Desulfomonile tiedjei DSM 6799: one gene and its partner. The protein of the gene in region 1 interacts with the protein of each later gene in a pairwise test. Links are inferred from orthologs where the notes say so. Each region holds a gene or a part of one and is shown in the gene's direction. Other genes may lie near its edges.

Region 1 (13,619 bases):
CGCTTTGATGACACTGTATTTCTCAACCCTGTCGACGATCCGTGCACGGCGCCGTATACCTGCGGTATCGATAAACACGTATTCTTTGCCGTGGTATTTGACAACAGTGTCTATAGAATCCCGGGTGGTTCCCGGCGCAGGATTAGCTACAAGCCGCTCTTCTCCCAGGAGCAGGTTGATCAGTGTGGATTTGCCCGTATTAGGCCTGCCCACCACCGCAATTTTCGTCAACGGCTCCCCGGCCGGTTCAGAAATCGATTCCGGAATTCCTTCCAGTATGGCATCGATGAGTTCATCAGCCCCATAGCCCGTAATTGCACTTACCGGATAGATGGGCTCGACGCCGAGCCCGAAGAAATCCACCGCGAAATTTTCCTGCTTCTCTGAATCGACTTTATTGACCGCGTACAAAACTGTCTTATCAGTTCGCTGCAATGTACGGACGATCTCATAATCAGACGGTGTTATCCCAGCCTTTGCGTCGCCCATGAAAACGATGATGTCCGCTTGTTCCACTGCCACCAGGGTCTGTGTACGCATTTGGGAAAGCATGACATCTTCGGTGGTCGGCTCGAATCCGCCGGTATCCACGACTATGAAAGATTTGTCTCGGATCGTGACTTCCCCGTAATTACGATCTCTGGTGAGTCCGGGAGTGTCTTCGACCAACGCCCGGCGTGTCCCTGTCAGCATGTTGAACAGAGTAGACTTGCCGACATTCGGCCTGCCTACAAGAGCAACAAGTTTTTTACGTGTACTTTTCGCCATACCAAAACTATACCATACAATAGGAAAAGCGGTCACTTCGGCGGGAGTCCTTCATTTCCCCGGGACGAAATCACCGCTTAAATTGTGGTGCTTTTTGCTATCTTATATTGACAAATAGTCCTTTCCGCTCAATCGCACAACATGCAATCAGCCACTACCTCTCCTCTCTTACGCTCGCATTCTTCCTTTGTGATCTTTACACATTGCGGTTTTGCATTGGGAAGGCAACTGCAAGGCCGGATGCAACAGTTAACGATTTCCTGATCCTGAGAAATCGCAACAGGGGAGGTCATGAGCACGATTGCCATTGCGCCTATAAGAAGCCATCGGAACATTTCGTATTACCTCTGATTCGAAATCACGGGGAGAAACATACCACATTCTCGGTTTTGCCATAGGATTAAATGTTTTTGTTTTTTCACATCTCCATTCGATCTCAGATTCTCGCGGATTCAAGGTATTCGACTCGTTCGCGAAGTGGAGGATGAGAATAATAGAACCACACATAAAAAGGATGAGGATTCAGGTTCGAAAGATTATGGCCTGCCAGTTTTTTGAGCGCGGTCGCAAGAGGTCCTGAGTTCATCAGGAGTCGCAATGCAAAGACATCTGCACTTCGTTCGAATTTCCTGGAAATGGCTGCGCCTATAGGCCGGAGAAAATAGCCGGCTTTCTTCCAGAAAATTGCCACTATGACGAGCGCCACGTAATTGCTGACCGGATCGAGATGAAACGTCTCGTACATTAAAGGCCAGTTCAGGATACGATATGTTGCATAAAAGACGACGAGTGTGGTTGCGAGGCTCAGCAGGTATGATTTGAGCACGTGGTTCATTTTGAAATGCCCGAGCTCGTGAGCAAGCACCCCCAGGATCTCGTCCTGCGTATGGGTGTCGATGAGTGTGTCGAAGAGCACTACCCTCTTGGTTTTTCCCACACCGGTAAAATATGCATTGGAATGCGTGCTCCGTTTCCCTGCATCCATCCGAAAGATACCTTCTGTCCTCATCCCTGTTTCTCGAACCAGTGACTCAATTTTTTCTGCCAATTCGGTATTGGAAAGAGGTTCAAACTTGTTGAATAACGGTGCAATCAGAACAGGGTACAGAACAATAAGAAAGAACTGAACCACGGCAACAATCACAAATCCCAGGAGCCACCAATAATCAGGCGAAAAAAGTATGCTCCACAAGAGCGGCCCTATGGTAATTACGGCAAATACAGCGGAAATCCCGACCGCTTTTACGTTATCCAAGAACCATGTTTTTATATCCGTTCGGTTGAACCCGTATTTTTCCTCAAGAACGAATGTGGCGTAGTAATCGAAAGGGAGATCGAGTACGAAAGAAATGGCTCCGAGCATCAGGAAGAAGCACAGTCCTGCAACAACATAGGAGTAAGAGACAAAAAGACCTCCAAGCCAGGGGAATAATCCGAAAAGGATCGCCGCAAGCAACAGAGAATCACCCGTCAATTTCTTCACAATGTACAGATTGCTGGTATCCAGACTGTACTGATTCATCCGCAAGAGCTTATCCCTGTCGACAAACCCTTTCATGCTCTCAGGTACATCAGAGCCTTTCTGCACAAGGTGCCTGCGATTGAGCATCTCCATACCGATTGCGAATGCAAGCTGCAGAAGATAGATAGCGCCGAACACGATTGAAATGGAATTCCACTCAACTACCATAGATTGCTCCAATAAAGACTTCGTTTTTCATAAAATATTCTGACAACCGGCTGGATGTACTTCCACATGAGATCTATAGTATTAGCAATCCTGTTGATTTTTCCTGCCGTTTCGATGCTTTCGGATTCGGGAGAAAAACATGCCGCTCTATGATGCAACATTGGCCCTGCACGAAAAAATGGCCATTTTCCCCGGCGACCCTCCTTTCAAGATGACTCCCCTTTTTCAGACAACCATGGGAGATAAATTTAATCTATCCACCATTACCATGGGAACACATACGGGTACTCATGTCGATCCGCCGGCGCATTACCTGAATTGGGGGTATACAGTCGACGAAATTCCTCTAGAGACACTCATCGGTCCGGGGAAAATCCTGGATTTGACGGGCCACCCCGAGCTGAATCGAGATGTCCTGCATTCATGTGACCTGAAGGGCGTTGCCCGGGTTTTCTTCAAAACCGACAACAGCCGGAAACTTCTGGAGCCCGATTTTCATGAGAATTACGTGTCGCTTACGAAGGATGGAGCCTCTTATCTATCCGAGTCAGGCATCAGAATGGTTGGAACGGATTATTTTTCTATAGAAACGTACCACAGCTCGGCAGCAGAGGTTCATCACATATTGTTGCAGGCAGGAATTCTTGTTGTGGAGAGTCTCAATCTGGGGCACATACCTGCAGGCCCGTGCACGATCTACTGTCTTCCACTGAAGATTTTAGGGGCGGACGGAGCACCTGCTCGAGTACTCATAGAAATGGACTGACAAGCGATCGATTTGGGCCGCTTAATTGCGGCGCTTCGCGACTCTCACAAACCCAATAGTCACGCGAGGGAGTAGAGATCATCGTTTCTCGTGATCGCGGTACTGTGAGTTCTTAAATCCCCCCTACGCCCCTTTACTAAAGGGAACAGTGTCGCTTTTTTGCCCCCCTTTAAAAGGGGGAGCGGGGGCATAGGCGTTAAAATAAGAATCCGACTCAGGATGTGATGATCAAAGCGAACTGCATCGTTTTTGCCAGAGTGTCTGAATGACTGTCATTGCGAGCAAAGCGAAGCAATCGCCTGAAATTAAGCGCCTGATCCCAGGCGATTGCCACGTCGCTGCGCTCCTCGCAATGACAAGGATCAGGTTAGTTGCTGAATGGTGGATTCCTCGCTGTTCGCGGGCGTTTTCCATCAACATGGGTCGGCAGAGACGCCGACCCCTACCAAAGCGCTCGAGATGGGAATGTCCTTATTTTAACGCCTATGGGGGCGGGGGGATTTTCCCCGCGAATAACTGAATGCATACCCTTGTTTGAATATTTTCCTTGTGATGGCACAACGAGTATAAGGCCCGACCGGGTGTCGGGCCTTTTTGATGGGCATCGCCGTGCTTCAGGGTTCCCGAATTTCGAGGTACCGCCGGTAGAGTGGACATTCAACCTTCGGAAGGAACGCGCCCCGTTGCAAGTTCGGGAACCCGATTGACGACGCCCTTCCTCAATTGCGGTTGAGATGTTTCCAACAGGACCGGACCTTAGAAAATGATTCCTACAGCAGCCATAGCTCCTTCGAGGCTTATCTTATTTACGTTGCACGGCTGATCGATTTCCAACACTACCCAGCGCCAACCTGCCTCAATGTAGCCGTATCGTCCATAGTTCATCGGCACGGATATTCTTCCTGCCGCATATCCGTCCCAACCGAGGTAGCCTTCAAGAAAATCGATGGACCACTTGCAGTGAACAGAGGCTACACTCGTCCCGAGATATCTGACGAATCGCTCAAAGCTCATGCCTGCGGTGGCGAGATGCGCGGCCTGATTTCGTGTCCTTGTCTGGATCGTGTCACTTACCGTAAGCTTGTCATCAACCAGAGTATAGCCGGCAAACAAGCTTGATATTGCATGGGGTTGCTTGAACCAGTCATACACGAGGGCTGCTCGGTAAATGTTGCGGTCCCAAATGGTAAGCGTGGAAACGAATGCCGGATATAGAGTATTTCCGAAGTAAAACATTGATGATGGAATGAAGTTGTCCCGATAGCGGATCGGCATGAAGGAAACCCGAATGCCCCAATTGGGCTTCACCTGACACTGAGCCTCGTACTCGGACAGGTACTCGTACTTCCGCAGTCCAAGATTCTTGGTCAAACTCAATTGAGGGGCTTCGCCGCCGATTGCATTACTGCCCCATACGATCGTAGAGGAGTTGAGATTTGAATACCAGATTTTGGCATTCAACTGGAACTTGCTGCACCCCATTCTCGGGAGAAAAGGAGGTGGAGCACACGGTCCGTATCCAAATCCCTGGAGACCGAAAAGATTGGAAAGTCCTCCGCCCTGGGGAAAAGGCCCGCATGCAGACCCCGGACCCGGATTGCCCGGTGGGCAGACGGCACCCTGGGACGGATTTCCCGGATAGGCTACAGGGGGAGCGGAGTAATAACTCCTCCTGGCAGTGTACCCCGAAGAAACCGCCGATTGTTGCGTACGCACCGGTGCCTTGGAACGATACTGTGGATTTACCCGCGGTTCTGCGGACAAAGCATCGCCCTGGATCACAGTCGAGCCCGAAATATCGCTGTAGGCCCAGCTAACCGTGACGGTGGCTGCAGTTATTAGTGTTAGCGACAGAACACATAGACAAACCAATAGCTTCAAGGGCTTTACTATCACCATACCATCCCTCCTTGACTGAATGTCCTGGGATGGTGTCATTATTCAACCGCGAAATTATGTCAAGTGAATTCTGAGAAAAAGTTATACTTTTTTCAGAATAATTCTCTAAAGCCCTGTCTTTTCTAAGACCGAAAATCCGCTAAACGCTAGTCATATCCTTGAAAAAACGATCAATGTCCCGGTTTTTCGAATTAAAAAGCGCGATGCTGATAAGTAACTTGAAGGAGCCTCTGATTTCACCATCAGGGGGGGCGTGCTTGACCTCGATGCGTCGAAAACGTATCATTGCTGCCGATCTGAAGTCTCAGGCTCCGGGCACCCTCAACAAGAATATGCCGCGTAAAGCTATTTTCCTCGACCGGGACGGTGTTATTAACCACAAGTTACCGGAAGATCATTACGTTTCTTCTATAGAACAATTCGTTTTCCTGGACGGGGTCGCGGAAGCGCTTCGTCTCTTGCGCGATATGGGGTTCGTTCTCGTAGTGATCACGAATCAGCGGGGAATCGCTCGAAATTTGATGACTGAATCGGATCTCGAAAAAGTGCACAATCATATGCGTTCAGTATTGGCTCGAAACGGCGTGGTTCTTGATGCTGTGTATCATTGTCCCCATGAAAAGGACGAACTCTGCAATTGTCGAAAACCTCAACCTGGCATGATCCTGCAGGCTCAACGGGATCTTGGCATCGACCTGAATTTGTCTTACCTGGTGGGGGATTCTCCTTCAGATATGGAAGCGGGAAGCAGAGCCGGAGTTCGCTCGGTGCGGATAACCGATGGGCAGGATGATACTGCTCATGCAGTGTTCAAGGATTTATTGGATTTTGCCCGTGATCTGGCAAACCGTCAAAATACCGTCCAGGATGTGACCGTTTGACCCCTTGCCAATAGGAAGAAAGCGTCAGGAGATAAATATATGAGTAATGTTCAGGGCTGGCCTCCTCTGGACGCGAATGCCCGCTTGTCTGTAGAAAGCGAGTTTTGCTTTGGGTGCGGACCGCACGTTCCCTGTTTTACCGAGTGCTGCGGAAAACTGGAACTGCTGCTTACTCCTTATGATGTACTGCGGTTGAAGAATCGGCTGCAGCTCACATCAGAGGAGTTCCTGGACCGGTACACCGTCATGCGGTGGCGCACTGCTCACGGATTTCCCGAAGTCCTCATGGAAATGGACTGTGCTTCGGGGAAACGATGTCCTTTTGTTACCCCCACGGGCTGTTCCGTGTACGAAGACAGGCCTGGAGCGTGCAGGATTTATCCGCTCGGGCGGGCTTCCACATCTCATGTTATGGATGGATCTCACAGGGAATTCTATTTTACCGTACGCGAGGATCATTGCAGAGGCTTTGAAGAAAAGAAATCATGGAAAGTCTCCGAGTGGCTGAGCGACCAGGGGATGGAAGATTATAACCGAATCAACGATCTCCTCATGGAATTGTACGTAATGCGGAATCGCGGCAAATCCGTTGAATTCAGCCCCCAGCATCTCCAGATGTTCGTCATGTCCTGTTACAATTTGGAGAAATTTCGGCAATTCGTATTCAAGAGTCGATTTCTGGATAAATTCGAGCTTGATCCTGAGATGGTGGCCGAGATCGAAGCAGACGATACCAAATTGCTCGAATTTGCGTTTCTCTGGCTGAAATTCGCTTTGTTTCGGGAACCGGTTCTGAAGCCGAAGTCATAACCTTGCTGTATATGCGAGAGAACCAGATAGCGTAGGACGGTGGTGAGCAAAGTGAACCGCTCATTGTGGTCGAAGAACGTCCGAATGGGTGTTATTGCGAGCGAAGCGAAGCAATCCCCTGAAGGTGCAGGCATAAGTCAGAAGATTGCCGCGTCGCTTCGCTCCTCGCAATGACAATCGTTAGATTTGTTGCTGAATGGTAGGTTCTAACGCTGTTCGTGAACGTTTCCGGCAAATGCGGGTCGGCAGAGACGCCGACCCCTACCAGGAAAGTTGGAAGTAGTCTGACCTTATTTCTTGACGCCTATGCTTTGGCCCCCGTTCATAAAAGGGGGAATATTCCACCAAGTTAATGCCTGTGGGGGGTGCCACTGACCTGGGAACAGGTCAGTGTTCGCATTCCTAAGGATTAGCGTTTGTATTGTTTCTTCAGTCTATTGATATGGCCGCGTCCCAATCCTTTCACTTCGCAACCCAGTTGAAAGTATTCCTTTATTTTTTCGTCATCGAGAATTCCGAAACAATCGATCACTGCCAGCGGTCCACCTGCTGCTTTCACCACATCTGCGGGAGGGAGATTCAGGAATTGCTTGTGGCGTACCGCAAAAATCACGACATCCGCATCCGCGAGCGCTGTATCAAGATCTGGTTCCATGCGCATTTCGGACAATTTCTTCTGGCTTCTGAAAAAACGCCCCCGACTCTTTCCCGGCGTCGGGTACGTTTCCTGGGCCTCGAATTCCCACCAGTGATCCACATATGGATCGTAAACACAGATTTCAGCACCCATTTCCACGAGCCGCCGGATTATCACTTCGGAACCGCTGTATCGCGTGTCTCCCACATCCTCTCGATACGATGCACCGAGGATAGTCACTTTTGAGGCAGCGATGTACTTGCCCATATTTCGCAGCGCGTCTCTGGCCAGTTCCGGGACGTGAAGAGCGCGCGTATCGTTGATGTTGATCGCTGCAGGAGTAATCTTGAACAGATCGTCCTCGAATCCGAGGAGATGTTTGTACGCCCACACAGCCAATCCGCCATCTTTGGGGAGGCAATAGCCGCCGATTCCCGGGCCGGGGAAGATGATATTGGAATGGGTAGGCCTCACTTTAATTGCCTGAATCACTTTTACAAGATCCACTCCATTGCGCTCGGCAAACAGGCTCCATTCATTGAGAAACGCAAGAATGCTGGCGCGAAAGCTGTTCTCGACTATTTTGGCGGTCTCAGATTCAATGGGGCGTTCGAGAACCGTGAGAGGAAAATTCTTTGTGTCCAGGACTTCAGTGAGGAATTTGATAACCCGTTCCCGCGATTCCGAATTCACTCCGCTGCATACTCTCCAGAAATTTCTTATGGAAGAAACGTAATCCTTGCCGGGCATGACCCGTTCATAGCTGTGCGCGAGGAGAGGTTCCGAGGTTATTCCCCTCTTCTTGAATGCTTTTTTCACTAATGGATATGCCACCTGTTCGGTCGTACCCGGAGGAACGGTGGTTTCTATGAGCACCAGGGCATTCGAGGGAATCAGTTCTCCCGTGATCTCAAGAGCCTTTTCCAGATCTTCCATCTGAACGTACCCGGTGCTCACATTATTCAAGGATTCTTTGATGTAATCGCATTGCACGTCTACAACTACGACATCAGCGAGCGTCAAAGCCTGGTACGTATACGAAGCAGTAAGCGATTCTTTTTCGACAACACAGCGATGAATGATTTTCTCGACTTCAGGGTCTTCAGCCTTCATGGGAGCAATTCCTCTCTGGATCAGAGGAATTTTCCAGTAACTCCGGGTGCTGGGTCGTTGCATTCCGATGACGAATTTGCCCGGTTTTCCCGAATCATCCGTAGAGTCCGCAATAACTGCAGCCATCACAGCTCCGACGAACCCCATGCCCAACACCACGACAATTTCTTGCCCCATCTGCCTGTGCCGGTCAGCTAGGTCCTGGAGTCGTCTGAATTCTTTTTGGTAATCTTCATCTGTGGGAAGAGGGAATTTCTCTCCCTCGGGACTCACGGAAAAAGTCTGCATAGTGTTCTTCCTCAGGGGGAGGCCGGACGCGCCTCACATCGAGTCGAGTTTCATCCCGGGCTTCGGGATTCAACCCGACACCTTAAATCCCAAAGGCCGCGTCCGTCAACAGGAAAGGCGCTCTCTCCGTAAAGCTTCAGTTACATGCGGAATGCGATGAATGCCCCGAAGGGGCAGCCCAATGATAGTCGTGGGTGTCAGAGACTGTCTCAAAATTCTCGAATACGCAACACATCGTGCCACTATTATCCATCGGAGTAGGGGCAGACCAATGCGTCTGCCCACATTTGGGCGGACTCGCAGGTCCGCCCCTACAATCAGGCCGGGAAGACAATGAGGAATTCGTGTTACGATCCGGGTTAAATTTCGATTTTTGAGACAGTTTCGTCAACCCACGGAAACGATGTATCGAGATCTCGTTATTGCCGACCCTGGAAGGGTCTCCCCAATTATACTCCTGGAATTGTTGCGTTCTTGGGCGACCCCGCTAGGGTCGTTTGCCAGGGATTGAGGCATCCTGTTCCACGGGCTGCACCCGTGGCTACTGTTGGTCCGCCCCCTCCGGGGCTTGAGTCCTTTCTTCTCGCCGATCACTGAATGGATACCTCTCTCCTCTAGCGGCAAGTCGAGAAGAATACTTTCGACAATGCATATATGAACCATGATCCTCATTCCACCGTGTTCAGGGAATAAGGATGCATTGAAGCAACCCGATGTGTGTGCTATGAAAGGTGTTTTGAGCATTCAGACATGTTCGTCCGATCCGAAAATGAACTGAATGCTATCGGAACAATGGAGGAACCATGGAACGTAAATACAACCCAGAGGCAATCGAGAAAAAATGGCAGAATTTCTGGGATAAAGAAAAACTCTTTAAAGTGGAGCTCAATTCCTCCAAGGAAAAATACTACCTGCTTGAAATGTTTCCCTATCCTTCGGGACGCATCCATATGGGGCACGTAAGAAATTATTCCATCGGCGATGTTGTGGCACGTTTCAAGATGATGCAAGGGTTGAACGTCCTCCACCCCATGGGCTGGGACGCATTCGGTATGCCCGCGGAAAATGCAGCCATAAAGCACGGGTCTCATCCTGCAAAATGGACTATGCAAAACATCGACGAAATGCGCAGGCAACTGAAACGCATGGGCTTTTCATACGATTGGGACAGGGAAATAGCCACCTGCCACCCTGAATATTATCGATGGGAACAATGGCTGTTCGCGAGGATGATGGACAGAGGTCTGGTGTACAGAAAGAAATCCATCGTCAATTATTGTGAGCCCTGCCAGACGGTCCTTGCCAACGAGCAAGTGGAAGATGGGGCATGCTGGCGCTGCGGCACGCCAGTCGTTCATAAAGATCAGGAAGGCTGGTTCTTCAAGATCACCGATTATGCGGCAGAGCTCCTTGAATGGTGTGACAAGCTCCCAGGCTGGCCGGAAAAAGTTCTCATTATGCAGCGGAACTGGATCGGTCGGAGTGAAGGAGCCAAAATTCTGTTTGGAATCGAGAATTCCGATGAATCCATAGAAGTATTTACCACAAGGCCGGACACGCTGTACGGCGCCACTTTCATGAGCCTTGCTCCGGAACATCCGCTTGCATTGAGGCTGTCGAAGGGGACTCCTCAGGAAACCAAGGTGCGGGATTTCGTTCAGAAAGTTCTGCAGCAGGAATGGGAAAATCGCGTGGGCGATCAGGCCGAAAAAGAAGGCGTATTCACCGGAGCTTACTGCATTAACCCGGTTACCGGCTGGAGGATGCCTATCTACGTTGCCAATTTCGTCCTCTACGAATACGGCACGGGCGCTGTCATGGCGGTTCCGGCACACGATCAAAGGGATTTCGAATTCGCAAAAAAATACGGCCTGAGAATAGTAGTGGTCATTCAGCCTGAAGGCCAACCCCTCAATGCAGAGACCATGACGGAAGCGTACGTGGACCCTGGAGTTCTGGTCAATTCCAACGGCTTTGATGGCACGGAAAATGAGTCTGCAAAGAAAGCGATTTGCGATAAGCTGGCTTCCGAGAATAAGGGCGGCGCAACAATCAACTACAGGATTCGAGACTGGGGAATTTCCAGGCAAAGATACTGGGGCGCTCCCATTCCGATTATCCACTGTCCGAAATGTGGAGCAGTCCCCGTTCCTGATGCAGATTTGCCCGTTGTGCTGCCGGTTGATATAGAGTTTCCCACGAACGGTCGTTCTCCCCTCCCCGACCTGGACTGGTGGGTGAATGTGCCCTGCCCCAAGTGCGGTGAACCTGCACGACGTGAAACCGACACCATGGACACGTTTGTGGAATCTTCATGGTACTTCGACCGGTATGCCTGTCCGAGGTACGACAAGGGAATTATCGACCCGGAAACAAACGAGTACTGGTTGCCTGTAGATCAGTACATCGGGGGGATCGAACACGCGATACTCCATCTGCTGTACTCACGGTTCTTCACCAAAGTCCTGAGGGATCTCGGCATCAAAAAGTGGGACGAACCTTTCACGAACCTGCTCACCCAGGGCATGGTCATTAAAGACGGTGCGAAGATGTCCAAATCCAAGGGCAATGTGGTGGACCCCGAAGAGCTCATCGATAGGTACGGCGCGGATACGGTCAGGCTGTTCTGCCTGTTTGCCGCTCCGCCGGAGAGGGACCTCGAGTGGACGTCAGAAGGAGTCGAAGGTTCGTACCGGTTCATCGGACGTGTGTGGAATCTCGTCGCACAACTGGGGAACTACAGAATTCCGAAAACTGCCGCGGAAGACACGGATCGCTCCAGGCAGATCAGACGATTGACCCACAAAACCATCAAGAAGGTCACTGACGACATCCAGAATCGTTTTCATTTCAACACTGCGGTTGCTGCGGTAATGGAAATGGCAAACGAGATCGGGAAAACGATGCAGGAAGAAGCCCAGCCGGCTCCAGCCATTGCCTTGGCTTTACATGAGGCCGTGCGCAGTATGATTATTCTCTTGTCGCCTTTCATCCCCCATGTGTGTGAGGAGCTGTGGGAAGCTCTCGGAGAAAAGCCCGGAATGGTCCGCATTCCCTGGCCGAGTTACGATCCCGCTTTGCTGGAGCAGAACCAGGTGGTTCTGGTGGTCCAGGTGAATGGGAAGAAACGGGGAGAAATCGTGGTCTCAGTGGATGCGTCAGAGGAGGAGATCCGTACCACGGCTTTGGAGCAGGAGAATGTGGGAAAATTCCTTGAAGGCAAGTCCATTCGCAAGACTGTTCTGGTGCCGGGACGCATTCTCAATCTGGTGGTGGGATGATTGCCGACATTTGAGATTTCTCGCAAAAATTTGGATTTCCTTCAGTCAGTTCGGGAATAATTTGCATGGAGGCGAAATATGAAGAAAGCTGTGTGGCTTACGTTCGACCTCAGTGTGACCGGCGATTATGAAGGCATGTACACATGGCTGGCCAATCATGAGGCCATCGAGTGCGGAGATAATGTTGGATTCATCCAGTACGATTCGTCAGGGGACCTAATTAACGAGCTCAAGAATGACATCCGTGAAAATGTTGATATAACCAAGAAAACTCGCGTGTATGTCATATATCGCGATGACGATCAAAAAGTGAAAGGCAGTTTTCTTTTCGGGAAACGGCAGCAGGCTCCCTGGACCGGTTATGGTTCTGTTCCGGAAGGGGAGGCCGTGGATGAGTTATAGAATCGGTCGAACGGCTCTTGTAGACACCGGATTTTGGATATCCCTTCTGGATAAACGTGATCCGCACTATACCGAGGCGCAACCGAAAGCCGAAAGACTCTTTCGTTTCCACTGCATTTTTCCGTGGCCCATCTTGTACGAGACCTTGCGAACGCGTTACGTGCGACGACCACTGGCTGTGCGAAAGTTCGAGTCTTTTTTGAAACGTCCCGGAGCGACACTCCTCGATGACACAAAGTACAGAGACGAGGCTCTGACCGTGACTCTGGAAGACGAGTTGCGCGGTGGTCGAGGTCTTAGCTTGGTGGACAACGTCTTGCGCATGATTATCGAGGATCCCGCCGTCAGGGTGGACTGCATTTTCACTTTCAACACGGGTGATTTTGTCGACGTTTGCACGAAGCATCGAGTAGAAATGATTTAGGTGGGACGCTTTTTTGTGTGTGGATCAAACATTGTCCCGTCCGGAGCCGTGCCCTTATTCACTGAAAGTCAGCACATAATGCTTCCAGCCCGTCCGCTGTCCCCATATCGCAGATTAGCAGCATTAATCGTGCTGGGCGGGACTATGCTCGTAATGGCTTCCTGCGGGTACCGCTTCAGTGGAGCTCTGGAAGAATCAAAGTTTCCTTCTGACGTGAAGACCTGTGTGGTCGAGAGCGCAAAAAACCAGACGACGGTGACGGGAATTGAGACTGAACTCACCAACGATCTTCGGAATGAGTTCGCTCTCGGAACCCGACTCACTCTTGTGAGGGATGGGGGTGACGCAATCTTCAAAACCGTTATTCATTCGTATGAAGATACTCCTTCCATGTACCGGGCCGACGGAAAAGAACTTACCCGGTCCGGCGTGTTGCGGGTACTTTGCGTTCTCGAGCGATCGGATTCAAAAAAGGTCCTGTGGAAAAAGGACATCTTCGCATCCAGCACGTATGATGTCACCGATACTATTGCCGGTACTCTTTCCAATCGACGTCGAGCGATATCCCGGATAATCAAGGATCTCGTACCCAGAATTCATCGATCGATGTACGATAATTTTTGAATCCCACACAGCAGCAAGGTGTCTCGTTTCAATGAG
Region 2 (15,873 bases), 1.1 Mb from region 1 along the record:
GGAAAGAAGTAGATGGACCTCTTTCTGCAACTGGCAATTACGGGAGTTATGCTGGGCTCTATCTTTGCGGTCCTGGCGCTCGGTTGGGTGCTCATTTACAAATGTTCCGGCGTGCTGAATCTTGCCATGGGAGAGCTGACGCTGATAGGCGGTTATGTCTGTCTTGCATTCTATCAGCGATTCGTGACTGCTATGCCGGTAACCTATGCCTTTATTCTTGCGCTCATAGGCACACTGTTCATCGGGCTTATCCTTGGGTTGCTTACGGAACGCGTTTTTCTGAGAAAAATGATCGGAGAGCCCATTCTGGCGGTCATCATGGTGACCGTGGGGCTGTCGTTCTTTTTCAAAGGCATGGTGTTCATCATCTGGGATACGGATACCCAGGTGTTTCTTCCCCAGGTGTTTCCGATCGAACCATTGGTGATATTCGGAATTGCCATCGGCCGCGTCTATTTGTGGAGTTTTGTTGCGGCGCTGGTACTCATGGTAATGTTCATATGCTTTTTCAAGTACACCCGCTGGGGCTTATCCATGCAGGCCTGCGCGGATGACGAAATGGCAGCTCTCTCTTTAGGGGTGAGCGCAAAATTCGTTTACGCTCTGGCATGGGGTATTGCCTTTATGGCTGCCGGAGTCGGGGGCACACTCCTCGGCAACATTAACGGTCTGAACTATTCGGTAAGCTCTCTGGGGCTTCTGGTTCTCCCGGTCGTGGTTTTCGGAGGGCTAAACTCTGTACCAGGCGCAATCGTAGGTGGGATTACGATAGGGGTGCTGCAAAACCTTACAGGCGGTTACCTGGACTACTATTTTCCGGGCGGCATTAAGGAAATCGCTCCTTTCATCTTCATGGTCATCTTCTTGTTGTTCAAACCCTATGGGCTGTGGGGTTGGGAACGAATAGAAAGGGTGTAGTTCATGAGTTATCTTCCCTGCGGTCAGTACTTCGAGAACTATGGTGAAGATCAGAAATGGTGGCGCACTCCGTTCATCAAAGCCAAGATGATCTTTATGGTGCTCGTGCTGGTGAGTTTTCCGGCATTCTTCGACTCTCAGTGGCTCTCAGTCGCTTACACCATCAACTACTACATTCTGGCCGCCCTCGGCGTTCAGCTTCTCATCGGGTACTGCGGGCAAATCACCCTCGGGCACGCAGCATTCGTGGCAGTCGGTGCGTACTGCAGCGCCATGATGGTCTTGTTTATCCCCTGGCCTCAATTCATGGTAGACGCGGGATTGGCTTATCCGATTAGCATGATAACAGCAGGTTTTGCTGCCGGATTGTGGTCTGTTCTTTTTGGACTTCCTTCGGCTCGCGTCAAAGGATTCTATCTCATCATGACTACCATGGCAGCACAATGGATCACCGTTCCTCTCGTGATCACACAATATGTGAGCCAAATCGGAGGTCGCGGCCAAGCTTTTTCCATTCCTCCGGGAACGATTAAGATCGGCCCTATCGCAATTGATGAGTCATCAATGCTCGGATCGTGGGAAATCTCCGGGGACATGAAGCTTTACTATTTCTCAGTGTTGCTTGTCGCTTTGTGTCTCGTGGCAACGGGCAATTTGCTTCGATCCAAGATCGGTCGCGCCTGGATTGCAATTCGGGACAACGATATTGCGGCGGAAACCATGGGCGTCAACATTGTAGGCTACAAATTGTTGGCCTTTTTTGTTGCAGGTTTTTTTGCCGGGATTGCCGGTTCGTTCTATGTGAGCACACTTTCTTTCGTCAGTCCCGAGCATTATGAATGGTTTTATTCGCTGCTCTGGGTCGGCATTATTCTCATTGGAGGTGTTGGCAGCATCCAGGGACTGGTTTTTGGTTCGGCATTCGTTGTGTTGGTTTTCAAGTTCCTCGAGATGGCGGTTTTGGGGGCAAGCGACATGCTTATGGAATCGTATCCCAGTCTTGGTTGGATGACCACGAAATTCATTTTCTTTAAAGAATCCGCCTTTGGACTCGCTATCATCTTTTTCCTCATATACGAACCCAACGGGCTCAGCTATCGATATTGGCAACTAAAAAATTATTTCAACCTTTGGCCGTTCTCATATACGGGGAAATAGTTTGAGACAGCAACCGGAAGGAGGTGACAGGCTTTTATCCTAGAGGCGGAAGTGGAACATGTTGGACGTGCAACCAAAAAGAGCGAGGAGTGACAAGATGAAACGAATCCTGTTTGTATGTTTCGGAATAATGCTGATTTTTTGCTCGAATGCCTTTTCTGCAGACGAGATCAAGGTGGGGTCCATAAACGACCTTACCGGCGCAACTTCAGACGTGGGAAAAGATGCCGCTCTTGGTATACGGGAAGCCTTTACGTACGTGAATGACAGCGGAGGCATTAACGGCAAAAAAGTTAAATTGATTCTGCAGGATTACGGGTACAGAATTCCGGAAGCCCACACGTTGTACAAGAGATTCAAAAGCCAAGACAAAGTCAACATGCTGCTTCAGTGGGGTACAGGAGACACGGAAGCTCTCTCTCCGACAGTCAATAAGGATCAAATGGTCACCATCTCGGACTCCCTATCCGGTCATTTGTGCGATCCGGCTAAGACCCCGTACAATTTCATTTACAGCACTGACTATTCCACTAATGCCAGAGCAGCCCTTACGGCGTGGTACGAGGAAGTCTGGAAAAAAAGCGACAAATGGAAAAAGGCCAGAGAAGCAGGACAGAAACCGAAACTGGCATGTTTCTACATGTTTGCCGCTCCTTACTCGAGTGCACCGATCAAGGCAATCAAAGATCAGGCCGCACTTCTGGGTATAGAAGTCGTGAAAGACCAAGACGTGTCATTGACGGCTTTGGATGCCAAAAGCCAGGTCTTGGGAGCAAAGGGTGAGGGAGCAAACGTCATTTGGCACGGCAATACCACCATGTCGGTAGCCACTGCTATCAAAGATGCATATGCTCTGCAATTGGAAGCAGATCATATCATGAATAACTGGGGCTTCGACAAAAACCTCGTCAGAATGACCGGTCCTGCCGGTGAAGGCGTGATCGGTTGTGCAGCCTGCGCTTTCCTCGGCGATGACGTTCCTTACATGGACAAGGTGATCGAATACACCAAGAAAGTGAATCCCGACGTTCCCCTCGAAAAAAGAGACATCAGAACCGTCCAGGCATGGGTGAAAGTTTCTCTTGCATGCGCGGGTCTACAGCGAGCCGACAAAGCGGGCAAGCTCAGCGGCCCTAGCATCAAGGGAGCCCTGGAATCGCTGAAGGATTGGTATCCTTTCGACAAAGAAAACGCTCTCGGTCGTCCGCCCACCACGATCACGAGCACCGACCACAGGCCCAGCCCTGTTTCTTTGCTCTACACCATTAAGGACGGAAAAATAACGTTTTTCACGAAGATCAACATGAAGGAAAAATTTCCTGACAAATGGCAGAGCTGGCTCGGATGGTAGATTGATGAATGGCTGGGGCGGCATTCTGCCACCCGCAGAAAAGCCGTATCACTCATATGGGCGTCAGGAGAAAAGGGAGAAGGTTTGTGTCCGAGAATAATGAAATCCTGAAGATCAACAATATTGAAGTCAGGTACCACGAGGTCATACTCGTCCTGAAAGGCGTTTCCATAAAGATTCCGGAAGGTGGAATTGTGGCACTCCTGGGGGCGAATGGCGCTGGTAAGAGCACAACCCTGAAGGCAATTTCCGGACTGCTCAACCATGAAGATGGTGAGGTGACAGACGGCAGCATCGAGTTTATGGGTGAGCGCATCCATAAATTGCCGGCTGAGGAGATCTCCAGGCGCGGGATCTTCCAGATTATCGAGGGAAGACGCGTATTCGAGCACCTCACAGTCGAAGAAAACCTCATGGTCGGAGGCCACCTGAGACCCTCAGGACTAAAAGAGCGGCTGGACATGGTGTACCACTATTTTCCGAGACTGAAAGAACGACGGAACATAATGGCCGGATTCGTCAGTGGCGGTGAACAGCAGATGTGCGTCATTGGAAGAGCGATGATGGCTCAGCCGAAACTGATGCTGCTTGACGAACCTTCCATGGGGCTTGCTCCTCTTCTCATTAAAGAGATCTTCGAGATTATTCAGAGACTTAACCGGGAAGAAAAGATTCCTATTCTTCTTGTGGAACAGAACGTCAAACTCGCTTTGACAGTAGCTCCTCATGCTTATGTGATGGAAAACGGCCGCATCGTAATGGATGACACTTCCGAGAAGCTCAAAGAAAACCCCGATATTCGGGATTTCTACCTCGGCCTTACGGATGTTGGCGGAAGAAAGAGCTTCAGAGAGGTCAAGCACTACAAACGACGAAAACGCTGGTTAGCCTAAGACTCCCCGCTCAGGGGTAGGAGGGAAAATGATTAAGTGTTTGACAGTTTTCGGTTTGTTCGTGGCTCTCTTCGGTTTTGCCGTTTTGCCTGCCACTGCTTTTGAAAATCCTAAAATTACGCTCGATCGCGTTGAAGTGGCAAGCATTCAGCCATTTTTTGCAAAACCTCGGGTCGGTTACAAGGATGAGAAAGACACAGGAAAGGACCTCCCGGTTGGTTCCATACTGAATATGGCTTACATCTTCAACATCAAGAATCCGAACAAAGAGCCCGTCATGCTCGATGAAATGACCTTCACCGTATCATTTGACGGATTCGACGTGAATACGGCTTTTGCATATGAGGATTCTTGGATTCCTGCCGGCAAGACTAATCAACTCAAAGTCGTGGTGACGAACGAGGCGCTTCCGACTATAAGCAGTCTCATGGTGGGAGCCGGAAACGTATCGAGAATCCAGGAAATGAAGACCTCCGCCGGAGCACTCGCCAAGAAATGGTGGGAAACCGTCGGGGACTTTGATTTCCCCATTACTGTCTCGGGTGGAACAGCACTCTTCAAAGATGCAAAAGATAAAGAACATCAGGTAACTTTTTCCGGGAAATGGGAAAATCCGGAAAAACCAAAGAAGTAGTCCGAAGAAACCGCAGTAACGGTGTTCTCGGGAGTCCCTTCCGCTCCAGAAGAGTACCGGTAAGGAAGGCGATCAAGAACGTTCCCGGTTTCGTGTAGGTTTGGAAAAGAGGCGGCTCATATGGGCCGTCTTTTTTTATCAGCTTTTTGCTGCACAGCAGTTGACAGCAATTTGCATTCAAAATCCCTCCATTTCTCCCTCTAATAAAGAAGGGGTAAAGGGGGTAGAGGGCATAGGCGCTAACTTAGGCTCCATTTGGCCGTTTGTTCCAGAGGAACAGAAGATAATTTGCCGGCGATTCATCGCCGGCAAATGGGTCAAATTAAGGATTTTTGAGTTCCAGAGGAACGGCTGATCCGCAAATGGGACAATCTATAGCGGTTATCGAAAGTCTTGATGGAATCCAATGCCTGCTATGGGAAGAATCAGTAGCGCCGGCGTCCCTGCCGGCGAGAACTTATTGATTTGTTCGGTGAATTGTTCGCCGGCACGGAGGCCGGCGCAATGCTGTTGACTTAAGCTGCGGGGACATTTTTGTACCTGCGGTAAAGCCATTTGTTTTTGCTTTGCTTGTTCACCCTTGGTTGGGGTGGTCGCTGACTGTTTGGTCGATAGTATTTGACACGATAGATTTCTTTGAGAATATCCTGAAAGATTTCGATGGCTCTTTCAGGATCGTCTGCGGCGAGCACGGCGGCTTCAGACGCGAGCGTCATGACCGCATTCTTGAACTGAGGTTCTCCGAGCTCTCCACCGAGTAACTGGGTGGAAATGGCCATGAGAGTTCTTGAGATCACAGCCATGATCGCAGCTGCAAAGAGTTCTTGCAGGACGCTGTTGCAGGTTTTGCCATGAAATTTTTCGATTTCGAGCCCAATCTTTTCATCCCGGAAATAGCTCTCGATTTCCCATCGCCTGAAATAGAGGTCAGTGATCTCCTGTCTCGGAAACTCCACCTTGTCGTAAAGATTCGTCAGGAGAACCGAGAGGGTTCCGTCAGGATTGGACAGTCTGATGACTCTCACTCTGATGGGCTTGGCGGCCTTTCGTTGTTCAGCCGTCACCTGGCTGAGATAGTTCGATGTCGGAGGAATCACGATTTCGGCTTCGCTCTTCCCGCTCCGAATGAATTCCTTTACTGTGGCGAAGGTGGACGTTGCGGGGCAACGTATCACGAAATAGCCTTTGAACTTGTCCAAAAGGTAGCTGAGAAATTCATATCCTGGGTAACCTCGATCCAGGAGCAAGACACTTCCCTCAGGCACGAGGGGCAGGAGATGTTTGGCTTGGTCCCGCTCCGAAGAATTCACCGGGACCACAGTTCTTGCGATGGGCAGACGTCTGAAGACGTCATAGAGCGTGCATACAAGACACTGAGGATAATGTCCTTTGCCCGCTTGCCCAAGTCCGCTCTCAGGATCAAACTCGGCCCTGAGCTCATCGGCGGCTGGAAGCGTATAGTCGGAGCCATCTATCGCATGAGTGGACATACCATGCCACTCGTCCTTCGGGCTCTTAGGCCAACACTCATAAGCCAGACCAACCGCATCATCGAGTATTTGCCGAAAGATCCTCCAATCCACCTTTTTGCGCGCCTTGGTGAGCGCGCTTCGATGGATCGCCTCGGCGTCAGGCCAAAGGCCAAGAATTCTGGCATGTCGAAAGAATTCACCGGATTTCATGTCCACTCCTTTACCCTTTCCACTGGCGGCAATGGACAAGATGAAGGTGATAAGCTTTCCAAAGGCGAGTTTTCTGTTTCGAGTAAAGTCCTGAGGCGAGCGTTTCTTGGAAGGGTCGATTTGTCCGGGAATAATGTGAAGAAATTTTTCAGCGTACGCGCTAAGTTGGCATGGTTCTTCAAAGCATAATGCGTGCCATAATAAAATCCTTTCAGCAGCTTGTTTTGAAAGAATTTATCGCGCGTAACTACCCGCATGTCAACACAATTCCTTCTGAATTCTCGGAGGTTAAACGTGAAAAATCAAGAACCCTTTCCTTAATTCAACAGCATTGGGAGGCCGGCGCTACCAATTGCTGGGAACTGCTCTTGACAATCCGTGATTACTTTCGAGAATCGGTATAATCAGTCAATCGTCCCTCTGGGACGAGGACGTTTGTTTGATGGGCTTTCCCGGCGATGAATCGCCGGGCTATTTTCTTTTCGTCCCGTCGGGACGAAGGAGACTGGACAGCAAAGTTACCGCATATGGGGGTAGAGGGGATTTTCGTCCAACTTTGAAAGCAGATTGGCATGACATAATTTCTGACCTTTTGAACATATCGTTCTCTAAAAAACCGTAGAGCCCGGCGTCCCAGCGGTCCCGAACTGGTTATTTTTATTTGAAAGAGGTGCCGGCACGGAGGCACGGCACCCACCAATTGCGGAGAAGTGCTTTTCGCAATAGCTCAATATCTTGTAATCTTGCCGTATCTTTTCAGGAACGGACTTGCGAAAAAAGCCCTGTTCCTGCATCATTGAGCTGCCAAAGCCGTCGGCTTGAAAGACGGCAAAATGTTCCGGGAGTATTCTTCTTGTCATGTCCGGCCAAAACGCGATCCCATCACAAGACATCATTGACGAAGTAGAAGCATTGAGAAAAACCATTCGAGATCACGATTTCAATTACTATGTACTGGATTCCCCGGAAATTACGGACGCGGAATACGATAAGCTGTTTCGTCGCCTTCAGGACCTGGAAACTCAATATCCTGAGCTGATTACTCCCGATTCACCTACCCAGCGGGTGGGGGGCAAGCCTTTAGAAAAATTCGGTCAAGTCAGGCATGCAATTCCCATGGTATCGCTGTCTAATATTTTTGATGAATCGGAATTGCTGGAATTCGATGTGCGGACAAAACGAAGTCTGGGTACCGGAAATGAACTTTCGTACGTGGTGGAACCCAAGTTGGACGGCGTTGCGGTGGAATTAATATACGAGAATGGATTCTTGTCTACAGCGGCTACGCGGGGGGACGGCTTCACGGGGGAAGATGTCACGGCGAACGTGCGTACCATAAAGTGGATTCCTCTGAAACTGCAGACGCGAGCTTCCGACGCACTGCTCGAGGTCAGAGGCGAAATCCTCATGAACAGAGCCGATTTTGACCGTCTGAATGAAAAGCGGGAAAAACGCGGATTCGCCACCTTCGCCAATCCGCGAAACGCCGCTGCAGGTTCCATTCGACAACTGGATCCGCGTATCACCGCTTCGAGAAACTTGCGCTTCATTGCCCATGGTGTGGGAAGAATCGAAGGATCGATTCCGGAAACCCAGTATGGAATTCTGGAAAAACTTCAATCCCTCGGCTTGCCGGTGAACATGGGATTGACTCGGCTTTGTGAAAACATCCAGCAGGTTTTGGAGCATTATCGCTACTTAAGAGAGAACAGAGACACTCTGCCGTACGAAATCGACGGTGCGGTGCTTAAGATAAACTCACTCGACGAGCAAGCAATCTTGGGTATGACAGCCCGATCTCCGCGGTGGGCGGTTGCCTTCAAATTTCAGCCGCTCCGCACCAGCACACAGATACTTCGTATCGAAGTTGGGGTCGGCCGTACAGGCACACTCACACCAGTAGCAATCATGGAACCGGTGAGTGTGGGGGGGGTAACCGTTTCAAGGGCTTCTCTGCACAATCAGGACGAAGTGGATCGTAAGGACGTGCGTGAAGGAGACATGGTGGTCATCCAGCGCGCGGGAGATGTCATCCCCGAAGTTGTTGAAGTGCTGAAAGATCTGAGGCCTGCCGACAGCCGACCCTATACTATTCCCGACAATTGCCCTGTGTGCGGGTCTTCTGCAGTCCGTTTGCCGGGACAAGCAGCAAAGAGATGTGTCAATGCCACGTGTCCGGCCCGCCTGAAGGAAACGATCCGGCATTTTGCCTCGAGAAACGCCATGGACATTGAAGGGCTGGGAGTCAAATTGATCGAACAGCTCGTGGATCTCGGACACGTAAAGAATCCGGCCGATCTGTATTATCTCTCGAAAGAGACTATCAAGAGCCTGGAGCGCATGGCTGACAAATCGGCCTCCAATATCGTAGCGTCCATAGAGCGTTCAAAGACTGTCACATCGGACCGTTTCCTCTACAGCCTGGGACTTCCTCTGGTTGGAGAGCATGTGGCAAAAATTCTTATGACCGCCTTTCCGGATGTGGCAACTCTCTCGGAACAAGACACCACTGCTTTGCAGCAGATTCACGGAATAGGACCGGAAGTTGCTCAGAGTGTGGTTTCATATCTTCGCGAACCACATAATCGGGACATGATCCATCGGCTCTTGTCAGCGGGGGTAAATCCGGAACCGTTGGCCAGGCCGTCTGACAAAATACAAACAGTACTCACCGGCAAAACCGTCGTGTTTACCGGCACGTTGTCGCTGCCTCGTTCTGAAGCGAAAAAGCTTGTCGAAACTGCCGGTGGAACGGTGAGTGGATCGGTGAGTCGAAAAACAGACTATGTTGTCGCCGGCGACGAAGCCGGTTCAAAATTGGACAAAGCTCGTGGACTTGGAGTCACTGTTCTCTCGGAAGACGAGTTCCGTTCCCTCGTGGAAGCAGCGTCGTAATACCGGTCTCGTTCAGGAGCCTGCACATGGTGATACGTCGGAGAGTCGTAATTTCCGGACTGGTGCAAGGAGTGGCATTTCGCTGGTATACAAGATCCAAAGCACGAGAACTGGGACTGCTCGGATGGGTCAGAAATCTGGCGAACGGGCGAGTCGAGGCGACATTCGAGGGCGAAGAGCAGAACGTCTATAAGATGATCGAATGGTGCAGAAGAGGTCCTTCTCACAGCCGGGTGGAGGACTTGAAGATCTATGAGGAATCCCCTACAGGAGAATTCAGTGATTTCGAGATCAGGCACACTGGAGGAACCTTGTGGTAAAGCAGGCTTGCAAAATTTGTCCTTTGGTATTTTTTCTGGGTGTCATTGTGTCAATGTCAGTCTCTCTGGCCGGTGCCGAACAGAACGATAGCATCATTATTGATATGTTGGCAGGTGAACCTGTTCCGCAGGAAATGATGCTCGACGACCTCGCGTCCGTTCGGATCGTTTATCTCGGTGAATACCACACTATAAAACGCCATCACAAACTGCAGTTGGATACTCTGACAGGAATTGCAGACCGAAAACCAAATATCGCCCTCGGGATGGAGATGTTTTCCGCGGATCAGCAAGAGATCCTTGATTGGTGGCAATCCGGTACTGAAGATGTTGCAGCGCTCATTCGGAAACTCGGCCGAAAACACTGGACCAACCTGCAAGATTACGCAGCAGTGCTGTATTTTGCTCGGAATGCGAAGATTCCCATAATCGGACTCAATGCACCCGATGATTTTGTCAGAAAAGTAGCCCGTGAGGGATTGTCCGGACTGACTGACGAACAGAGACGCATTCTCCCAAAGGGTTTCGATAAGATCGACCCCGCGTACGACAAATTGATGCGCATCAGACTCAAAGTACATCGAGCATTTCATGAAAAGAGCCTGGACAATGTGGTCCTCGCACAGGCAATCAGAGACGCGATCATGGCTCAGCGAGTGATCTCGTTTTTCGAATCCGAACGCGGAAAAGATGCCGGAATGGTTGTGATAGCCGGAAGCGGTCACATCAACTACGGTTTTGGGATACCTGAAAGAGTCCAGGAACATCTGCGATATAATGAACGCATTGTATTGGCTTCTGAAAGCGGTGAACTCAAGCTTTCCGAAGAGGAAAAGAAACAGGCTATGCCCGTTGAGATCACCCATGAAGATCTCAAATTCATTCAACGGCCCATAGCGGATTATCTGCATATAATTCCGCTGAGAACAGAGACGCCCGAACCCGAAGCAGAAGAAACATCACAGGAAGCATTTCTTCTGCAAAATACAAAAACTCTGCAATGAAGTATTGTTGGAATACGTGCTGAGAGACTTGCTTATGGATTCGTCGCATTACGATCTCATATTCCGTGACATGATCGTCACACTCTCTAGAATATCGGATGCGCGTCAGCGAAGTTTTTCCTTGGCCGATCGATTGCGGCGGTTTGAAGACGATCTTATCGTCTATTGTTTGCGGACCATAAGAGAACGAAGTCTCATGGGCGAACCCGATTGTCAGCTCCTGTACAATAGCCTCATGGTTTCCGGAACCTTTTCCGAAGTCTTCGACCAGGTCAGGCTTTCTGCGATTGTAGAGTCGCTTCAAAGCAGTCAGGAATATGAGCTTGTGGCGATTCTCATGGATGTTCCACCCGAAGGTCAGGATGAGAGCCCGTTTCAGCCCTATCTCGATGTCCGGTTGCGCGAAGTTCCCCTGGGCATGCGGAAATCGCTCGCCAGAAAACCGGATTTCAAGCTGATCAAGCGAATTGCACGGGACCAGGACCACAGAGTGATAAGGCATTTGCTCGATAACCCGCGACTCACGGAAATGGATGTCGTGCAAATCGGATCCACTCGCCCGACATCGCCCAAGGTCATCGAGACAATCTATAATCATCCTCGTTGGATAAATCGCTATTCCATAAAAAAAGTCATTGTGATGAATCCCTCTTCACCTCTTGCCATGAGCATGAGATTACTTACGTACATGAATCTGCAGGATCTGCAGGAGATCGTTGAGTCCCCCAATCTCCCTTCCGTGCTGGTTCGGGAGGCAATACGGATTCTCGGGAAAAAGAACGCGAACCTGTGCGAATATCGGTTGGACCCAAGACCCACCGAGACCGAAGAAATCTTGGAGTATGATTGAATTCTGCCGAATTTAGAGGCAAGGGGAACCCGAATGGTTGTACTGAAGTGGAGATGTTGAAATGGTCAAAGAACTGCTGACCACGTCGATTATCGTCATTATTTATCTTTGTATATTTATTCTGCTTTTCTCTCCATCTCTCTATGCCGGCTGGCTCTATGTCATGAGTCGGTACACGAAGGTGAAGCAGCGTGGAGTGCTCAGGGTCGCAATCACGACTCTGGCATTGAACCTTATCGTTGCACTGTTTCTCTTCCATCTGACTTTCAATTATTTCCTGACCTACAAAACGGCTGAAAAAGACGCGGAAGCTGTTCAGGCTGTCCAGAATGCCATAACCACGCAAGAAAATTTCTATTCGAGCTACGGGAGATACTACTCGGTCGGGCCGGTGAGAGGTCCCTATCAAGACGATCATGGACTCACTGTGGAGAAGGACGTCATTCTGCAGGTGGAACCTCACTGGGACGCAGTCAGTGCCAAAGAAACCTACGACGCCTATGCACTCCATGTCCTCGGAAAAGACCTGGTAATGAAAACCGATCAAGGAAAAGTGGAAAAAGCACCGGCGGATTCACAACAGTCCGCAGCGATACGTTCGAAATTGTTAAATAGTGTGAAATAGAGCGTTATAGTCAGTGCCAAAAATTCTGTCGTTTATCCCCGCCTGTGAATTGCAGGATATTGGTAGGGGCCGGCGTCCCTGCCGGTCCATTCTATGGATATCATTGATTATATTGAATATGTGCCGGCACGGAGGCCGGCACCCACCAATACTCCTATCCTCAATCGGACGTTAATTTTGGCAATTACTATAATCGAATTAAATCGGAACTCCCCTTATACGATTATGAATTTTATGTTTTTGCCTTGACCGTTGATTGTCTTGAGGATAAAGTCCCATGGCAAACTCCAGGATATTATCTGAAATTATTGTCAGACCGGCATGTTAGAGGCATGTCCTGTGATGTCGAATTCGGAGGCAAGCGCAATGGCTCTCAAGAGATTTGTTTATGTAATAGAATCACCTTCCAGCATGGATTTGTTGGAAAACCATCTTGAAGGAGAGGCCTTAGTCAAAGCACTGGATTTAGCTGCGATTCCGAGATATTACAGCCTGGTTACAGACAGGGCTACTTTCAGAAGAGCTCTTTTGGAACGGATGACCGCTGCTTTACAATACTATGAGAAAGCAGAAGCAATTCCGATACTCCATCTGAGTATGCATGGCGATGATTCCGGAATAGGACTCACGTGTGGCGAGCGATTATCGTGGGAAGAGCTTCGTCAAGAGCTTTCTCTCTTAATTGAAGGTCTTAATAGTGGGTTGCTGATTTGTATGTCAACATGTTTCGGAAGCTCGGGGTGCAGAATGGCTTGGCACACCAGCGAGCCCTTCGGATTTCTCGTCGGAAATGAAGATTCGGTTGATTGGGCGGATGCCGCAGTTGCATACATTACTTTCTATCACTTGCTTTTTAAGGGATACCCTATCCAGGAATGCGTATCAGCTATGAATCGGGCATCCAGAAATATGAGATTCAGGCTCGATAGTGGCAAAGAATCCAAAGAACGATGGCTTCTTTGGCAGAATTTTAAGCTCAGCTTAGAGCGTAGAGAAGACTTCTATGCTGGATGGAGTAGATTTTGAAAGTAACTATTATCAAAAGCGATTTCTTGAACACGGTATCCACCGGCCTCCGTGCCGATGGATAAGACGCAAACAAATCAATCAAATTGGCCCGGCAGAGACGCCGGGCACTAGTGATATTTTGTATTGGTTTGGACCACTTTAGGACTTTCGTGAATCGCATAACACGAGTCTGCAACAAAGTTCCTAGATTTATTATTTAATTGCGGTTACGAGCATTTGGTGTCCGGAGAGAGTGAAACGAATTGCTTCATCGATCAGTTTTCGGAACGGACGGAGAATTGTCGATGGAGGTGGGAGTTCCCGTTCGGGGAAATAGAGTTTACGCCTCAGATTGAAAGATTTTGTACGGATCGTAATATTCGAAAAGCCGATTTCACCGAGCAGCCGAGTAATAGTTGCAGGTTCGAACAGCACGATGTGGTCCGCTCCATTGAGGTACACCCATTCGGGTCCGTTCACTTTCCTGGACAGAGAAGCGAAATTCGTGGTGGCCAGTTTGAGAAATCCGCCTGTTCTGAGGACTTTATGAACGTTCGTTATTGCCTTACGCGGCGATTTCAAATGCTCGATTACATCCCACATCCTTACTGCATCGAAGTAATCGGCAGGCGCCTCGAATTCCTCAGCCGGCTGTGCGATTATTTCAGTCACGCGTTTGGTGCGAAGCTGTCGGATTGCGTCCTGGTTGACTTCAACCGCCCATGTTTCCCAGCCTGACCTGGCAGCCCGATCCAGGAACCAGCCTCGACCGGCCCCCAGTTCAAGAATACGGTTGAGCAGGCGATAGGGTTCGAACCGGTCCAGTTCGGCATCCAGACGCCGGACTTGGGCAGGGGTAAGCTCATGTTCACCCATGCTGCCGGTACCGGACACTTGCTGAAAGGTGAGATGTTCTTTCAGCCTGGGATTCACGAATACCAGGCCGCATACGTTGCACCGTACGTGACGGAAGCCTTCCTTTTCGAAGAGCAACTCGTGATTCCCGGAATTGCATATATCGCAGAATACGGATTCTCTGGCGTAATCGGTTTCCATCATAGCTCCGCTAATTGGATAAACCGCGATTATAGTTCACTCGGCCAACTCTGCAAGACTTCGCTTTCCTCGGCTGCGGAACTCTACCGAACGGAACGATCCTCTTGATACCGAGCGGAATTCATGATACTCAAGCCGGGATCGAAGAGTAAGTGAGGTTTGACATTGGATCTAAAATCAATTGCTGATTTCCTGTTTGAAGTCGGCATGCTCAAGCGAACGCCTCGATCGGGCTTCCAATTCCTGGGAACCGGAAAAGAAACCGTTGCGGAACACAGTCTGCGAACGGCCGTGATAGGATATGTTCTTTCGCAAATGTCCGGAAATATATCCACGGAAAGAGTAGTGCTCATGTGCCTGTTTCACGATCTCGTAGAGGCTCGAACAGGAGATCTGAATTACGTTAATAAACTGTACGTAAAAGCAGATGAAAGGGCTGCGGTCAGAGATATGACGGCAAATCTGCCCTTTGGGGAAGAAATACGGGTTTTGACGGAAGAATTCGATTCGTGCTCCTCGACAGAGGCCCAAATAGCGAACGATGCCGACCAGCTTGAGATAATACTGCAATTGAAGGAACTAGGGGATCTGGGAAACAGGTATGCGGCAGATTGGATAACCACTGCCATAAAAAGGCTCCGCACCGATGACGGGAAAAGACTTGCACGCAGCATACTGAACACGAATTTTGCCGCATGGTGGTTCAAGGAAAAAGGAGACGAATGGTGGGTCCATGCAGGTAGAGAAGACAAAAGCGAGAAATAGTTTTGACTCGGTCGTTCGGTTCACTCTCATGGGGTTATGCTGTTTGGCTTTACTTCTGAGTGCTTCAACTGTGACCTCTCTGGCCGAAGACGAAGCTGGCCAAACAGAAGACAGCGTATCCCAGTCCGAACCGACTCCGGATGGTCAATCCGATTCTTCCCGCAAATATCAATGGCTGTTCCGTCAGAAGACTCCGGAACTTCCTGCCGCGGAGCCGGAAACTTCTACCCTGTTGGAGCCTCTAGATCGCGAAATAAAGCTCGCCAGGAAGTTGTACCTTTCCGGTGAGACAGAGAATGCGATCCTGAAATATCGAAATGCAGTGGACCAGTTCGAGTCAATCCTGGAAGATATCCCGCCGGGACACGGATTGCTCGCTGAAATGGAGCAGCGGTTCGTGATATTTGACGAGTTGGCCACCAAAGTGCTCGGTCCGGTTCATGTAGACCCGAAGGAAGAATTGTCCGGCGGCATCTTTCATGTCCTGGAACGCAGAAGGACCTGTCGACGAAATCTCACTTTAAAGAAAGCCGGGCCTATTCGTTATTTCGACGCTGCAAACAGTCTGTTGACTGACGAGGCTGATATTCTCAGGAAAATCATTCAGTTGAAAGCAGAAGGTCCCTCGCATGCGAACCGCCAGGCGGAAGCCGCTCTCAGGACCGCTCTTGCAGATACTCGCAAAAAGCTGCTCAAGGGTACGCCTCATTATTC

Evidence for each region.
Region 2: the proteins of leuS (region 1) and ligA interact in binary tests that used the Escherichia coli proteins (3 or more experiments, as listed by UniProt). The link is inferred for Desulfomonile tiedjei DSM 6799 from one-to-one orthologs.

Annotation. Positions count from the first base shown.
Region 1 is NC_018025.1:4,463,026-4,476,644, forward strand. Bases 9,263-12,394 are described here. They hold leuS (leucine--tRNA ligase), read left to right. Parts: upstream 9,263-9,655; coding sequence 9,656-12,133; downstream 12,134-12,394. Other genes in these bases: DESTI_RS19065 (hypothetical protein), read left to right, coding at 12,212-12,394. Also shown: ribosome biogenesis GTPase Der, read right to left, coding at 1-768; DESTI_RS19025 (hypothetical protein), read right to left, coding at 897-1,103; DESTI_RS19030 (M48 family metallopeptidase), read right to left, coding at 1,205-2,458; DESTI_RS19035 (cyclase family protein), read left to right, coding at 2,598-3,224; DESTI_RS19040 (hypothetical protein), read right to left, coding at 3,981-5,123; gmhB (D-glycero-beta-D-manno-heptose 1,7-bisphosphate 7-phosphatase), read left to right, coding at 5,390-6,004; DESTI_RS19050 (YkgJ family cysteine cluster protein), read left to right, coding at 6,044-6,814; DESTI_RS19055 (nucleotide sugar dehydrogenase), read right to left, coding at 7,224-8,852; more of DESTI_RS19065, read left to right, coding at 12,395-12,535; DESTI_RS19070 (hypothetical protein), read left to right, coding at 12,525-12,959; LPS assembly lipoprotein LptE, read left to right, coding at 12,975-13,583.
Region 2 is NC_018025.1:3,384,367-3,400,239, reverse strand. The notes cover bases 7,103-10,012. They hold ligA (NAD-dependent DNA ligase LigA), read left to right. Parts: upstream 7,103-7,494; coding sequence 7,495-9,531; downstream 9,532-10,012. Other genes in these bases: DESTI_RS14330 (ChaN family lipoprotein), read left to right, coding at 9,845-10,012; DESTI_RS14335 (acylphosphatase), read left to right, coding at 9,558-9,851. Outside these bases: DESTI_RS14400 (AMP-binding protein), read left to right, coding at 1-12; DESTI_RS14395 (branched-chain amino acid ABC transporter permease), read left to right, coding at 13-918; DESTI_RS14390 (branched-chain amino acid ABC transporter permease), read left to right, coding at 922-2,076; DESTI_RS14385 (ABC transporter substrate-binding protein), read left to right, coding at 2,174-3,427; DESTI_RS14380 (ABC transporter ATP-binding protein), read left to right, coding at 3,484-4,320; DESTI_RS14375 (hypothetical protein), read left to right, coding at 4,349-4,954; DESTI_RS14365 (IS4 family transposase), read right to left, coding at 5,470-6,687; more of DESTI_RS14330, read left to right, coding at 10,013-10,855; DESTI_RS14325 (hypothetical protein), read left to right, coding at 10,890-11,705; DESTI_RS14320 (hypothetical protein), read left to right, coding at 11,767-12,330; DESTI_RS14315 (hypothetical protein), read left to right, coding at 12,697-13,356; DESTI_RS14310 (class I SAM-dependent methyltransferase), read right to left, coding at 13,552-14,397; DESTI_RS14305 (HD domain-containing protein), read left to right, coding at 14,560-15,159; DESTI_RS14300 (CHAT domain-containing protein), read left to right, coding at 15,128-15,873. UniProt on the Escherichia coli protein: DNA ligase that catalyzes the formation of phosphodiester linkages between 5'-phosphoryl and 3'-hydroxyl groups in double-stranded DNA using NAD as a coenzyme and as the energy source for the reaction.